2 regions of the Cytobacillus spartinae genome follow, and region 2 is predicted to be linked to the other one. Evidence: a T-box and tRNA genes for the amino acid it is inferred to sense, from the RefSeq annotation. Region 2 holds a T-box; the other holds one or more tRNA genes.

Region 1 (7,329 bases), on a different contig from region 2:
GAGGCTGCGGTACTTGTCGACGTACTTCGTATTCGGGGCGTACACATACGCCACTCGAACCAACCCACGCTTTAGGAGCTCTTCTTGAACACTTTTCCCGTCTGCATATACGTAAGCCAGAAGTCTTCCGTACTTATCCCGCTCACTCACATCAAACTCAAGTTCCAGTTTCTTTGCCTTTTGAACCACAGAAGCATTAAAGTCTTTTGCCTCTTTTCCAAACGGCTGAACCCCTAACTTCGGGTGAGACGTTTCAGGAGCGTCGACTAACAAGTAGCGTACCTTTTCGGTCTTTTTCCCGATGACGACCTCAATCGTATCGCCATCAATCGGTTTAGACAATTTCACGTTTACTCGTTTCGAAGACGGTTCTTCTGCATAGGCGGTCTCACTAGAATCGAGTGACACCGACGGAGCCGAGCAACCGACCAATACCAAAGACAGAAGAACAAACAACCATTTTTTCATATTCCTTCCTCCTCATGCTATTCTTTTTTCCTTAAAGGAAAAAAGATTGAAAGTGATAGACTTGTCTTTAGTATAGCATGTTTATTACGAATAAAGGAATATGTCATTACCAAAGGAACCTATTATAAGAAAGCATGAGCCTGCATCATGTACATCTCTTCACAGCCGTCATCCTCTGGAAACTTTCCATTGGGATCCGGCAGAATCACTCTAAGCAGCTCCCGCTCATCCTCTTCCACTCGTTTCATTTCGACTTCAAAACCGGTTATCACCCGGGCATAACGTTTGCCTTCTTGAAACACAGTCCCTTCGGCCACTAAATCAACTAAGCGACTGAAGATTTCTTGTGGAATCCGTGGGTCCACATCAAGCACGAGCTGAAAGTCATCATGATCAAAGTTTTCGGCAAGACCGTGCGTATGATGATTCGCGGTTTTCCCGTCTGGTGAATCCTCATGGTGAGCAATCCATCCATAATCCTGCAGCTGAGACTCAAGTTCCAGCATCGCATCCATTGAAAAGTTCTTCATATCATTTCCCCCTTTTGCACACAACTTACCTCTTTTACCTTTTAGTATAGCGCACACACGTTCTCTCATGTAAGGAAAATAGACTGTTAGTTTCATTGATGAGAACATCGGAATTATGGTATAATATATGCATTATTAACTCGTACAAAGGAGGGTTCTTCATGCTGCCAAATGCCAGACTTGCTGATACCTGTATTTACTGCGAACATCAGACTTTCCGTATGAGAGGAAATATTCGTTGCTCCAAACACCGAGCGGAACTTCCAGTACAATCGGTGTGTGATGATTTTACGCCTGTATCCTCTAGTCCCCACCGTGTAAGAGGGAAAGTTCAAACCGAAGAACGTATCCCAAAGAGATTACGCTCATGAAGAACTCCTCTTTTAAAAGAAGAGTTTCTACTAGACTGCTTCGCTCCGCAGGAGGAAAAGCGGAGTGGCCATTCCTCCCTCAAATGAATTCTTCGAAGGTATCCAAGGTCACGGTCATGAACAGCAAATATCGCTTGTTGCTTCATCCGTTGCTCATTCCTTGTTGGATTCTAGGCATCCTCAATCTATTTGTCTTTCATGTAGACCTAGAAATGCTTTTGTTGTTCATCAGTCTTTTGTTTCTCGGTGCCTACTCGCTTTGGAAACGATTAAAGGTCGCCTATCGAATCTGGAAAGGGCGGAAGGAACTTTCTATGAGGGAAATCGCTGAAATGGAGCATGCAACCAGACAACTCAAGAACAATCCCGAAGTAGGCGTCTGTTTTCTCTTGCTCCTGATCAACCTCCTCCTTACCTATATTCAAGTAACCTTTTAATCCGAATCATCCGAAGGGATCCCTTTACTAGACTAAGATGAAGAAAGAAGGAAATCTCATGATCCTTGAAAAAATCGCCAAACGTATTGAGGACTATCAATCCTTACAAATGATTCACCCTTTAACCTGTAATCTGAAATTGTAGATTTCAGAACAGAAACCAGCACACATCAAAACCTTGAACCCAAAATCGAGGGAGAACAGGTCATTTTGGTTTGCAAAGACTGTACGTACCGTCAATCCGAATTTCTGAAAGAAAATCGGACTCAAACACATCTTCCGGATATGTTCTTTGATGATTCGTTTGATGAATTAGTCTTAAATTCTCTCAAGGAGAAATTAAGATATTTGGAACAACAACAGGCATTTGAAGCAGATTTTTTAGGAAAAAGGAAGAGGTGAACCTTTTTAATGGGTTCACTTTTTTACGTTTAAAATAAAGCCTATTATCCTTGATTGAATATCGGTATTTTGATAGAATAGTAACATGATATACTTTGCGGTTGTGGTGGAAAGGCAGACACGCCATCTTGAGGGGGTGGTGTCCATCGTGACGTACGGGTTCAAGTCCCGTCAACCGCACCAAACGCCGGCATAGCTCCAATGGTAGAGCAATTCCATGGTAAGGAAGAGGTTACGAGTTCGAGTCTCGTTGTCGGCATTATTTTCTAAGGGGAAGTAGGGATTTCTTGTGTTACATGACTTAAAAACAAAATACCATGACGCAGGACTATTCGATAAAATCTGTATCTTGTGGTATCTCGTGAACATGGTAGAAGCCCCGTTTGAAGCCATTAAAGGAAACGTAGGCGCCTTCTGCGGAAATGCCTTGTTTGCCCTCGGTTTAGCCTACTACTTAAAGAAGCGTTACCAAACAGCGTAGCCCATCTACGAATCTCTTAGAAGAAAGGGGAACATTCAATGTGGAATGACTTGATGAAGATGTATCATTCAAGAGGATTACTGGTGAAACTCATCATCATTTTCTATGTATTCAACATGGTGGAAGCCCCACTTCTTGCTTTTACGGGAGATTGGAATGGTTTCCTCTTTGATGCGACGCTTGCTTCCTTGTATGCCTACTTATTGCAGAAGTGGCATCTCGAATCCGCCGATCCGAATTCTCACTAACATTCGAGAAGGGGGCTTCGGTTATGTGCGTTTAAGGGAGGGGTTTTCCATGTTTGTGATTTGGTTTGTCTTTGGGATTCTCACCTTGACAGCAGAGCTCGCCACGGGCGCCTTTGTCCTTTTATGGTTCTCGCTCGGTGCCTTTGCTGCAAGTGTTTCCACCTTTCTCACCGATTCTTTTGCTATTCAAGGAATCATCTTCATCCTTTCTTCTCTCATTCTCTTTTTGACCCTCAAGTCTTACATAAAAAACAAAACCCACAAGGAAACAAAAAAATAGCACAAGAGGAATTCCTCTTGTACTCTCTTATGATTCTATATACTCAAACTGACCACGAACCGGCTTTTGAATAGAAGGGTTTAGTTTCATGATTCGCTTGATAAAGTGGTCAAAGTTTGAGGTATTCAGGAGTCCTTTCTCTTCAAGTATCCGCTTGAAATCTTTTTGTTGAATCTTGCCTCCTGCTTTCTTTAACACTTGAGCCACTTGAGATGCCAAGTCTTCATCAATCCCAAGGAAGCGTGAACTTCGTTTAGGCTTCTCATCCTTTGAAACAGCTACTTCTTCTACGTTTTGGTGAAGGGAGATCAATTGGTCTATAGGTGTTTCTTCTGTCTCTGGTTTTTTTTCTATCTTTTCCACTGTTTCTTTAACGGCTTCTTTTATGGGCAATGCGTGTTCATACGACGGGAAAGGGTTGGCTTGTTGCTTTCGAACGTACTCTCGCTCATCCAACTCTCGTAATCTTTGAAACAACTGTTGATACTCTTCTTGTAGCATTTCTCGTTCTTGCATGATTTGTTGCATTCTCATTTGAATCGCATAACGCTCTGTAAACACGAGAATTCCTCCTGGGTATTGAAAAATCACACTCTGTTTTCAATATACAAGAAGTGGTAATGGTGGGGAAGAGTGGAAATCGTAACACTTTATGAACATTTATTCCTCAACGACTCCGACATTCCGAATTCTGTTTAACAGATCTTTTTTCCCATAGGGAAATAAGACTCGATTTCGGATCATTCTTAGAAATTGCTGTAGAGAGAGGGAGTCAAAACAGAAAGGAAGGTGAAGCGTTTGATGATTCCATATGGATTGGTTCACTAAGGGTGATGGTTTCGGCTTCTGTTGACATTCGTTTGAACAGAAAATCATGCCCCCACACTCTAGGGATACTATGATCAATCAAGAAGAAAACATTCAATGGGAAGAAGAACAACTTCAAAAGGCTCACGCAAGATACGTGAATCCAAAAGGAAGAGCCTTCGACCCACGAAAAGATGCACTCATTCGCCATCGAAAACGAGAGCACACCCGCACGTCTCCCGGACATGAAGATACGTGGATGAAAAAAGTCACGCAGCGAAAATTCCGGAGAAAAATGAAACAACATCTCTATAGGGAAGAATACGTCAATCCCGTGCCTCACGATTACAAAACGTACGGGTATATGACCTGGTAGAGAGAACATAGGGAACGAAGGTCAAGTAGAACGGGGACCATCGCACGTGCCTAGACGGGGTTAGAGGCACACCATTTTTAGGAAAGGAGTGTTTATCGTGTCTGACAAACGAACAGCAGAATGGCTATTAGGCTTAGGCGTGTTGTTGCTATTGGCTTCGGTAGGATTTTTGCTCTTTTTAAAAGAAACTCCTAAACAAACAGATACCGCCCAATTCCCGGTGGAAACCATTCAAGGATCAGGGGTATGCGGCGTCAAGGAGCAAATTCCGTTTACGAAAGAAACCGCTCACCCAGCACTATTGGACTATGATTGGCAATCCAACGGGAAAGACCGAAACTATCTAGTGAGAGCCTACAAGGGAACCGTTCAAGCGGGCAAAGGAGTTGTGTTGTCGGATGAGAATTGTCTTCCTGACAAGGAGGGATTAAGCCATTGCCTCAATGAAATTCGTGTGAGCAAAGAAACCTTCACGGTTCTCATGACACACAACCTAAAAGAAAGTCGTTGCTTAAACCAAGGGGAAACCGTTCACATTACCCTATTAGAAGACGACTATGCGATGCTCACTATCTCTAAAAAGAAATAACTCATTAGCCTAGCAACTGAACACGAATCAACGCTTCCAACTCCACTTTCTCCAACTCCTCTTCCGTTTTGAGTTCCAGTATTTGTTCGTGGGTTCTCACTCCCCGAATCCAGCCTTCCACATCTCTTTCAAATCCTCTTTCGTGCAGGGTCAATCTTACTTTCCAGCGATTAAGCAGAGCTGTTTGAATCGTTTCGTTCATTTCCTGCATTTCGTATTCATCCAACAGAGGTTTCTTTGTTTCTTTCATCTCCATCTCCATCTCCCTTAACGCTCGAATATGTTCAGGCATGAAAAACCCTTGCCATTTCATCTTTCCACGATCTCGTAACATTGCTCCCACCTCTTTAAAATCGAATGTATGTTCTGATTTTAACACTTAAGGGTAAGAAACTCAATTCAAATATGGAGGTTTTCCCTATGTCCTATGTTGCCCCGTCACACCCCAAACAGTCAACTGTTGACTTAATCCCCCTCATGAAAGAAGTTTTCCCTTGCCACCTACCTTCCTCTCAAATCGCCTTTGTATGCATTGGCACCGATCGTGCGACAGGGGATTGCCTCGGTCCATTGGTCGGCACATTCCTTAAAGAAAAAGGGTACCCTCATGTGTACGGAACGTTAGATTCTCCGGTTCATTTCAAGAATATCCAACAGATCGTGTCTTCCATTCCGAAAGGTAAAACCGTAATCGCGATTGACTGTACACTAGGAAAGACCTCAGAAGTGGGGGATATTCGTCTCTTTAAAGGAAGTGTTTCAGCAGGAGCGATTACTCAAAAACAAGGCATTGTGGTAGGAGATTACGGACTCCTTGGAGTGGTCAACATTGGAGGATACATGGAACCCTTCATGCTGCAATGTACGCCACTGAACTTGGTCATGAATATGGCTAAAACTATCGCAGAGACCATTTCGAAAGCCATTGTGACTAACCGCTCTTCCTTGACTCAAAGGAGGAGTGTATCATGACAGGTGCATTTGCTCTCATTTTAATCATTGCGTTGTGCATGCTTGCTCATGAATACAGCAAGGAGTACGAAAAACAAGAGAAACAAAAGAAAAAACAAAACGGTTTGGAAACAGATGACATCTGGCCAGGCAATCCTTCGTAAAGGGAGGGAAGAAACATGGATGGAAGAAAACGGGCTTGTGTGAAGCCCGGAATGACCGTAGACATTGTGTTAAAAAAGGACCAGCCGACAGGAATCCTCACAAGAGGAGTGGTAAAAGACCTGTTAACAAACAGCTCCTATCACCCCAGAGGCATCAAGGTGCGCCTAGAATCCAATCAAATTGGGAGAGTTCAGCATATCCTACAACAGAGTGAAAATACGAGTGCCAGCCAGCCGAACGCACTATATGGGTATTGTGAAGAGGAGTAGTCAACCTCTTCTTTTTTTATGTGTTCATCCCTCGAAACACAATGAATATCGTGATATAATATGAATATAACGGACAGATATGGAGGTTTCTCATGCCGAAATTGACTCGTGAACAACTCATTACGCATTGTGTCCATGGATTACAAGATTTTGGCTATTCGGCTGTTAACCAAGAGAACATCTTTACCGATTTCGTGTATAGCCAATTTTTCATACGCATGCTAAAAAACGGATTAGGAGAGGGGTATGATGATCTTATCCAATCCCTCATTCAAGAAGTAGAAGAAAAACAATCAAAAACACTATAAATCTTAATTCCTTAATCTTTTTTCATGTAAGGAAAAAAGATTGAAAGGATTTAAGACTAAGGAGGAGATATTTGTGAACACTCAAACCGTTGCATCATTCCCGGAGATTCAAGAAGGCTTAACTGTCTATGTAGTAGATCCGTCGTACATCTGGTGTCCGATTCAACCGTGGACCTTGAAGAAAAACGACAAGTACGAATCTGGGTACTGCTTAAAAACCACGATTGAACACCTTTCCTACTACACGCTTGCTTGGCCGGTTACGTGGGAAAAACATGTAGGCTCCCTCTACTTCTTTTCAAAAGAAGAAGCGGAACAACACCTTGAACAGCAAATCAACAAGTGGAAGAGCATGCTTCAAACAAAAGAAGGGCTCATCCAATCCTTGTTTACGGGATGGCAAGGAGAAGAAACACACCCTGAAGTGGTAAAAGAAGCGAAACGTCGCATCCTTGAAGAATTCGGCGTTGTCGTAGAATAGGAGGGGATGTCATGCCATTTTACGAAACCCCTGAGTATACTCTTTGGTCTATGACCGATTTGGGTTTTGTCATGTACGTGGGAGATAAAAAGACAAAACAAGTCTACCCTTGCACCCTTGAGTGGGGAGAGGTAGACGGAAGTTACGAGCTCCATGCCAAAGAAGG
Region 2 (7,329 bases):
TCAAATTGTCATGGATGAAATAAGCACTACAAGAGATATTTTTGACCGTGCCAACCAAACGATTCTTCTCCACATTGAAGATGCACAACTTGTAGATGATCAGCTTGAAAAAGGGATTGAAATGCTAAAGCATAAACAATCTTTCTTATCTGAATAAGTACTTGAAAGTAGTGGAACTGTTTATCCACTACTTTTTTTGGGGTTGGTTTTAACTTTGAGGTGCAAATTGTCGCAACAACACTCTCTTAGCTCCATATTTTCATAGTCCAAGCAATATTTTTGCACTAACTCAGGATCTTAGAGTCTTTTTTTCTTGTTCCAAGCAAATTTTTGACACTAACATCTACTCTTAGTGCCGTTTTTCTGTATTCCAAGCATTTTTTTTGCACTAACACACACTCTTAGTGACCTTTTTTCGCATTCCAAACAAATTTTCGGCACTAATATCTAATCTTAGTGCAATCTTTTCTTATCCCAAGCAAATTTCATGAACTAAGGCGTGCTATCTTAGCCACCTCATTCCGTATATCGAGCAACTTTTAACACTAACCCCACTCAATCTAACAGAATTTGAATATAAAACTTTATTCTCAAACAAAGTGGCATTTAAATTTTCAAAAATATCAGCAAATTCCTTGACGCATTTAAATACAAATAATACGATTCGATAAACAGCATATTTTCCTATATGCGTTTTCAAAACAACTCAAGGAAAGGATGTTATCATTGTCGTCATCTACTAACAAAGCTACTGAAATCACTTCTGATGGCTCTTTTAATAGGCAAAAAAACAGATTTGTTACTCCATTTGGAGACAATCCTGGAGACCTTCCTGTAGAAGCAGGTAGATACAGGCTTATCTGGTGTGCTGCCTGTCCATGGGCACATCGCTCTGTAATTGTTCGTAACATTCTAGGTTTAGAGAACGTTATTAGCTTAGGAACAGTTAGCCCCATGCGTCCTAGACTTGAACATGTAGACTGGGAATTTTCCCTTGATCATAATGGAGTCGACCCAGTCCTGGGCATTAGGTATCTAAGTGAGATTTACAAAAAGACAGATTCAACATACGCTGGGCGTCCAACTGTTCCGGTTATGGTAGATACAAAGAAAAATGAGGCCGTTAACAATGACTACTTCAAACTAACAAACTATTTTGAAACGGTTTGGTCCCCATTCCATAAAGAGGAGGCTCCAGATTTATACCCTATCCATCTACGAGAAAAGATAGATTCACTAAATGACACTATATTTCATGACATAAATAATGGTGTTTACAAGTGCGGGTTTGCAGTATCTCAAGAATCATACGAACAAGCCTACGATTCGTTATTTGCTAGACTCGATGAGCTTGAGGACCTTTTATCTAATAGCCGCTTCCTACTCGGTAATTTTATTACGGATTCTGATGTACGCCTTTATACAACTCTTGTTAGATTCGATGCTGCCTACTACACGGCATTTAATACGAATCGAACTCTAATTCGTGAGTTCCCTAATCTTTGGGGTTATGTTCGGGATTTATATCAAACACCTGGATTTGGCGATACGACTGATTTCGATGCGATTAAACAGCATTATCATCTATCTATTACTATTTTTACAAATAAGGATGAAGTCAAGATTCTACCTAAAGGTCCTGATTCTACTGGCTGGAAAACAGAACATAACCGTCAAAAATTAAGTAATCAAGTTGAGAAGTTCCTATACTCAAAGTAAAGAAGGGTTTAAGATGATTATTCGCAATGCGACTATAGATGAAGTATCCTTTATTCGTGAGCAAAGAATTAAAGCATACAGTGAACACTCGAAAGCCATTTCTGATGAGCATTGGCAGGCTCTAAAAAAAGCCATTTCCTCTGAAGCAGATATTCAGTCTGGCGTTGACTTAATAGTTGCTGAATTAGATGGGAAAATAGTTGGGAGTGTTGCACTGTTTCCACCGAAATCAGATGCATATGAAGGATATGTGGATGAGCTCGATTATTCAGAAATCCGCTTACTTGCAGTAGACCCCGAAGCTCGAGGCAAAGGAATTGCTTTTGCTTTAATCACAGAATGTATAAAACGGACAAAAGAAAAAGGCCTTGATGCCATTGGTCTACATACGGCCGAATTTATGAAAAGTGCATTACAGCTATATGAACGTATTGGATTTGAACGACTTCCCCAATATGACTTTGAGCCGGCTAATGATGGAATTATTGTAAAAGCTTTTAGATTAACAATATAGACGCATATTTTCATAAGATGACACCTAAAAACATCTGACGGTTTGGTCAGGTGTTTTTATTTTGGATAATAGGTCGACCACTTTGAATAGTCCAAACATAAGGATTTTAATAAATCAATTAATAGACCACTCCTCTTATTCAGAAAAATACTTAAATTCCTCTAAAATCCACATAATAAAAAGATTACTTTATTAGATACTCTTAGGAGGGGTAAACAATATGTGGAGGTTCCTAATATCCGTTATCATCTGTACACTTTTCTTCCCACCTACGATGATTTTAGCAGATAATATCGTTCCTAAAGCTGCCTTTGTCAGAGATGGAAACCTTTGGATTTTTATAAATAATGCTGAGAAACAAATTACATTTGAAGGGAAAGTGTTTGATACACCTCAATGGTCACCTGATGGTCAATCGGTTATCTATCAAAGGTTAGTACCTTCCGAATATGTTGATGGTGAGGATCAGTCAGAAGTTTGGATTTATCATATTCAAACAGAAGAGAAGAAAAAACTGTTCCACGATGGATACTCACCAAGATGGGCACCAGGAAAAAATATACTATCATTTAATTCAAAAGGTATCTTGAATATTTCTGACATGGAGAAATTTTATAACATAGCTACTGGTGTAAGTGGTTACACTTGGTTACCAGACGGCAGTGGTTTTTTATTATCTTCATCTGGTGTCCTTCGTCCTGATGGTTGGACAAGTTCCATTTTATATACAAAAAAGGTGAAAGATAATTATTCTGATATAATTCTATTCGGTGGTGTGGATCACTTTTTTACCCTTCCACGAGAAATCGGTGTTGATGATAACAACAAAATAATTGCCGTCTATTCGAGCGACTTTACCTTTTCACCCTCAAACAATTGGATTTCTTTTGTTGTTTCCCCTACTGCTTCATGGTCTATGGATAGCAACATGCTATGTGTGATCTCTAGTGACGGAAAAGATTTTGAGGTTTTAGATGAAATGATTCTTGATGTGGGGAAACCTAAGTGGGCACCATCTAATGATACGATTGCATTTATTGCCGGTGGTGGGAGAATTGTGTTTGGCTTTAAGAACAAGGATTTAAAGGTGAGGGAAATGCCAGTATCGGGAACTTACACCCCTGAGGACTATGCCGACCTTGACTTCGATTGGATTAGTAATGATGAATTAGTGACGTCAAGAATAAAGGAGAAAGAGTGGTCTAATGACTTTAGTGAACATCCCCTTCCTTCTCTTTATTTTATAAATTTGCCTAAAAATAAACAAATTCAAGTTTCACATCCACCTAAAGGGTTCGGTGACTTTGCACCCCAATATGTCTCAACCATGAAACAGCTTGTATGGCTTAGAGGTACGTCTATCACGGATCATAACAGAACTCTTTGGAAAGCTAATCCGGACGGTACTGGTGCAGAGGAATGGATAAAGAATGTTGAATTAATTACTTTTTTCAAAGGGTATGGGAAGGAGGATTAAATCACTAATAAATACTTTATTTATTTAAAATACCTATTGACATTTGGTTATTCCCACCATATAATTCATAAAAATACCATTTAAATTACAAAAAGCTAAGAAAAGGACATGAATCATTTTGAACTTTCTTTTCTAGAGATTAGGGTCACTGGCTGAAAGCCCTAAAGGAAAGAGGATGATTTACCACCTTGGAGCTATTATGGGGAAATGTAAGTATCCATAATCGGGAAATCCGTTATCTGTTATAGAGCGTAATGTATTGACTACATTACGAAATTAGGGTGGAACCACGACCACACTCGTCCCTTGCGTATGGATGAGTGTGGTTTTTTGATGTTTCTGAAAATAAATTTAAAAGTAATCCAAGTTACAATAGAATATTTTTAAGGCTTTGATAAGGACATGAATGATTTCTACCTTTACTTTGCAGAGATCAGGGGCGCTGGCTGAAACCCCTGAAGTAAAGAATATCATTTACCACCTTGGAGCTATTATGGGGAAAAGAGAGTATCCATAATCGGGAGATCCGTTATTATTTTTGAGCGTAATGTACAATGACATCATTACGAAATTAGGGTGGAACCACGACCGCACTCGTCCCTTTACTAGGGAGGAGTGCGGTTTTTTGTATATAAAATAATAATAAATTGCTTTGATAAGGACATGATTCATCCTAACTTTTCTTTCCAGAGATCAGGGTCACCGGCTGAAAGCCCTGAAGAAAAAGGTTGATTTACCACCTTGGAGCTATTGCGGGGAACAAAAGTATCCGTAATCGGGAAACCGTTATCGATTTGAGCGTAATGTGCTAGTCACGTTGCGGAATTAGGGTGGAACCACGACCACATTCGTCCCTATCTTGGGATGAGTGTGGTCTTTTTTATATTCAATTTAAATTTTTGGAGGAAATAATATGTCAACTCATAATGAAGTTGAAATGAAGAATCACCGAAAGTTAAGTCAGCAATTAGAGTTATTTATGTCAATGGAAGAGGCTCCTGGGATGCCTTTCTTCTTACCGATGGGGATGGTTTTGCGAAATGAACTTGAAGGTTTTTGGAAAAGAAAGCATCAACAATCAGGATACCAAGAAATCAAGACACCTATTATGATGAAACAAGAACTGTGGGAGCAATCAGGTCATTGGGATCATTACCATGAAAACATGTATTTTTCCAATGTTGATAATCAAAATTATGCGTTAAAACCGATGAATTGCCCTGGTGCAGTGCTAATTTACAAAAGTAAACGAAGAAGTTATCGTGAACTTCCGATTCGTTTGGGCGAATTAGGGTTAGTTCACCGCCATGAACTGTCAGGTTCTTTGAATGGACTTTTACGAGTGCGCTCTTTCACTCAGGATGATGCACATTTATTTGTTAGGAAAGATCAGATTGAGATTGAAATTGATAAAGTATTAGATTTAATCCATGAATTCTACTCAGAGTTTGGTTTTAGTTATAAAGTTGAGCTCTCTACTCGTCCTGAGGATTTTATGGGGTCCGTACAGATGTGGGATCAAGCAGAAAATGCTCTTGAATCCGTATTAAAGAAAAAGTCTATAAGTTATCAAGTAAATGAAGGAGATGGTGCTTTTTACGGACCAAAGATTGACTTTCATATTCTGGATTCCCTGGGGAGAAGCTGGCAGTGCGGTACTGTCCAACTAGATTTTCAAATGCCTGAAAAATTCGATTGTCATTACATTGGTGAAGATAATAAACCCCACCGCCCGATTATAATTCATAGAGCGATTTACGGGTCGATTGAACGGTTTATGGCTATTCTTATTGAACACTATGGTGGTGAATTTCCATTCTGGCTTTCCCCTATTCAAGCAAAAATCCTGCCGATCTCCGATGCCCATTTGGATTTTGCTTATAAAATCAAATCGGAACTGGAGGTATTAGGGTACCGAATTGAAGTAGATGATAGAGTTGAAAAAGTCGGATTAAAAATCAGGGAAACAGAACTCCAAAAGGTTCCTTTCATGATTATCATTGGTGATAAAGAAATGGAAAAAGGATCCTTATCAGTTAGGAAACGGAAAGAAGGAAATTTAGGTGATATGACGATTGAGGAACTGCTCTATTTATTTAAATACGAACTTGTTAAACGATGAAACTAAAAAATCCAAAAAGGTTTAAAGACCTTTTTGGATTTTCACCTCATCTTATTGAACTTGTATAAGAGGTAACATTACTTCAACAGAAGTTCCCTTATTAACTTCACTAATAATCTTAACAGTGCCGTTGTGATTTTCAATAATATTCTTACTAATCATAAAACCTAAGCCGGTTCCATTTTCTTTTGTTGTATAGAAGGGCTGTCCAATCTTTGATAAAATTTCTTCAGGAATACCAGATCCTGTATCAGTAAAACGAATAAAAATCTTATCATCCAATAAAACTTCAATTTTTAGTGAACCACCATTAGACATAGCTTCCATTGCATTTTTAATAAAGTTAATAAATACCTGTTTAATTTGATTTTCATCACATAAAATTACTGGCACTTCTAGATCAAATTTCTTAATAATCTCAATGCTATTCATATTGGCTTCAGCCTCAAGCAACGAAGTAACGTGCTCCAAAGTTTTTCGAATATCACATTGTATCATTTTCGATTTTTGTGGCTTTGCTAGGCTTAAAAGCTCAGTTAAGATAAGTTCAATTCGGTTGATCTCATTATGTACGATATCATAATATAAATCTTTTTCATTGGAATACTGCAATAATTTTAGGAATCCTTTAATAGATGTAAGTGGATTTCTAATTTCATGTGCGATAGCAGCCGCTAGCTGGCCCGCAATAGAGAGTTTCTCAGACTGAATCATTAGTTCTTCAGCCTTCTTCCTTTCAGTAATATCACGCTTAATTACGGCAAACCCGTTAATCAGATGTTGATGATCCTCTATAGGAAAACTCGTGATAAGTACGTTAATGTATGTGCCATCTTTTCTTAATCGTACTGTTTCATGCTCTAAAAACCCATTCCCTTTTAAAACTTTAATCTTATAGTTTTGAACCTCATCAATTCGGTCTTCGGGAATAAGTGGAAGATTATCTATGTTCGTACCTATTAATTCTTTTACAGTCCATCCAAATGACTTTTCGGTTGCATGATTCGCTTCTATTAGAATTCCATTTTGATCAAAAATTAAAACAGGATCCAAATTATTATCAATGAACGACTGCAATAGTGAACGAACTGTTTTTTCTTCTGTTATATCCCTAACCACTCCTGCGAGAGCAACAGTATTATTCTCTTCATCACATATAGGAGACATGCTTATACTGGTTGTAATAAGTCTTCCATCTTTCCTTTGCTTAATGGTCTCAAAATTACGTACTACTCTTCCTTCAAGTGTTTCGTTTATTAAATAGCGTGCATCGTCAAGTGTAAAATCAGGTGTTACCGGTAATTTTTCCCCTTTGATTTCATCTTCTTTCCAGCCAAATATCTCCTCGAAAGCCCTGTTTACCTGAATGATACAACCATTCAAATCAAATATACCAATTCCTTCTGATGATAAATCATAAAACGACTTTAATCGCTTTAGTTCCACCTCAGAAACCTTCTGTTCTGTAATGTCAACAACCTGTCCTATTGTCAACAT

Evidence for each region. The T-box of region 2 lies ahead of thrS (threonine--tRNA ligase). A T-box ahead of a tRNA ligase gene usually reads a tRNA of that ligase, here a tRNA-Thr.
Region 1: it encodes a tRNA-Thr, which carries the amino acid that the T-box ahead of thrS (threonine--tRNA ligase) is inferred to sense. The anticodon was not compared.

Annotation. Positions count from the first base shown of each region.
Region 1 covers NZ_JBIACK010000004.1:126,316-133,644, forward strand. Annotated here, with positions in the region: gene ACFYKX_RS10615 (thermonuclease family protein) at 1-408, opposite strand, end outside; gene ACFYKX_RS10620 (DUF4262 domain-containing protein) at 591-998, opposite strand; gene ACFYKX_RS10625 (hypothetical protein) at 1,160-1,369, shown strand; gene ACFYKX_RS10630 (hypothetical protein) at 1,366-1,806, shown strand; tRNA gene ACFYKX_RS10635 (tRNA-Leu) at 2,306-2,391, shown strand; tRNA gene ACFYKX_RS10640 (tRNA-Thr) at 2,395-2,467, shown strand; gene ACFYKX_RS10645 (hypothetical protein) at 2,498-2,689, shown strand; gene ACFYKX_RS10650 (hypothetical protein) at 2,728-2,937, shown strand; gene ACFYKX_RS10655 (NfeD family protein) at 2,987-3,217, shown strand; gene ACFYKX_RS10660 (Rok-like winged helix domain-containing protein) at 3,245-3,778, opposite strand; gene ACFYKX_RS10665 (hypothetical protein) at 4,498-4,989, shown strand; gene ACFYKX_RS10670 (YolD-like family protein) at 4,994-5,323, opposite strand; gene yyaC (spore protease YyaC) at 5,410-5,961, shown strand; gene ACFYKX_RS10680 (hypothetical protein) at 5,958-6,104, shown strand; partial or broken gene ACFYKX_RS10685 (YwbE family protein) at 6,120-6,311, shown strand; gene ACFYKX_RS10690 (hypothetical protein) at 6,467-6,682, shown strand; gene ACFYKX_RS10695 (hypothetical protein) at 6,756-7,163, shown strand; gene ACFYKX_RS10700 (hypothetical protein) at 7,175-7,329, shown strand, end outside.
Region 2 covers NZ_JBIACK010000011.1:168,004-175,332, reverse strand. Annotated here, with positions in the region: gene ACFYKX_RS19785 (methyl-accepting chemotaxis protein) at 1-157, shown strand, start outside; gene ACFYKX_RS19780 (glutathione S-transferase family protein) at 727-1,719, shown strand; gene ACFYKX_RS19775 (GNAT family N-acetyltransferase) at 1,733-2,233, shown strand; gene ACFYKX_RS19770 (TolB family protein) at 2,454-3,710, shown strand; T-box leader at 3,799-4,020, shown strand; T-box leader at 4,093-4,315, shown strand; T-box leader at 4,354-4,569, shown strand; gene thrS (threonine--tRNA ligase) at 4,624-5,832, shown strand; gene ACFYKX_RS19760 (PAS domain S-box protein) at 5,884-7,329, opposite strand, start outside.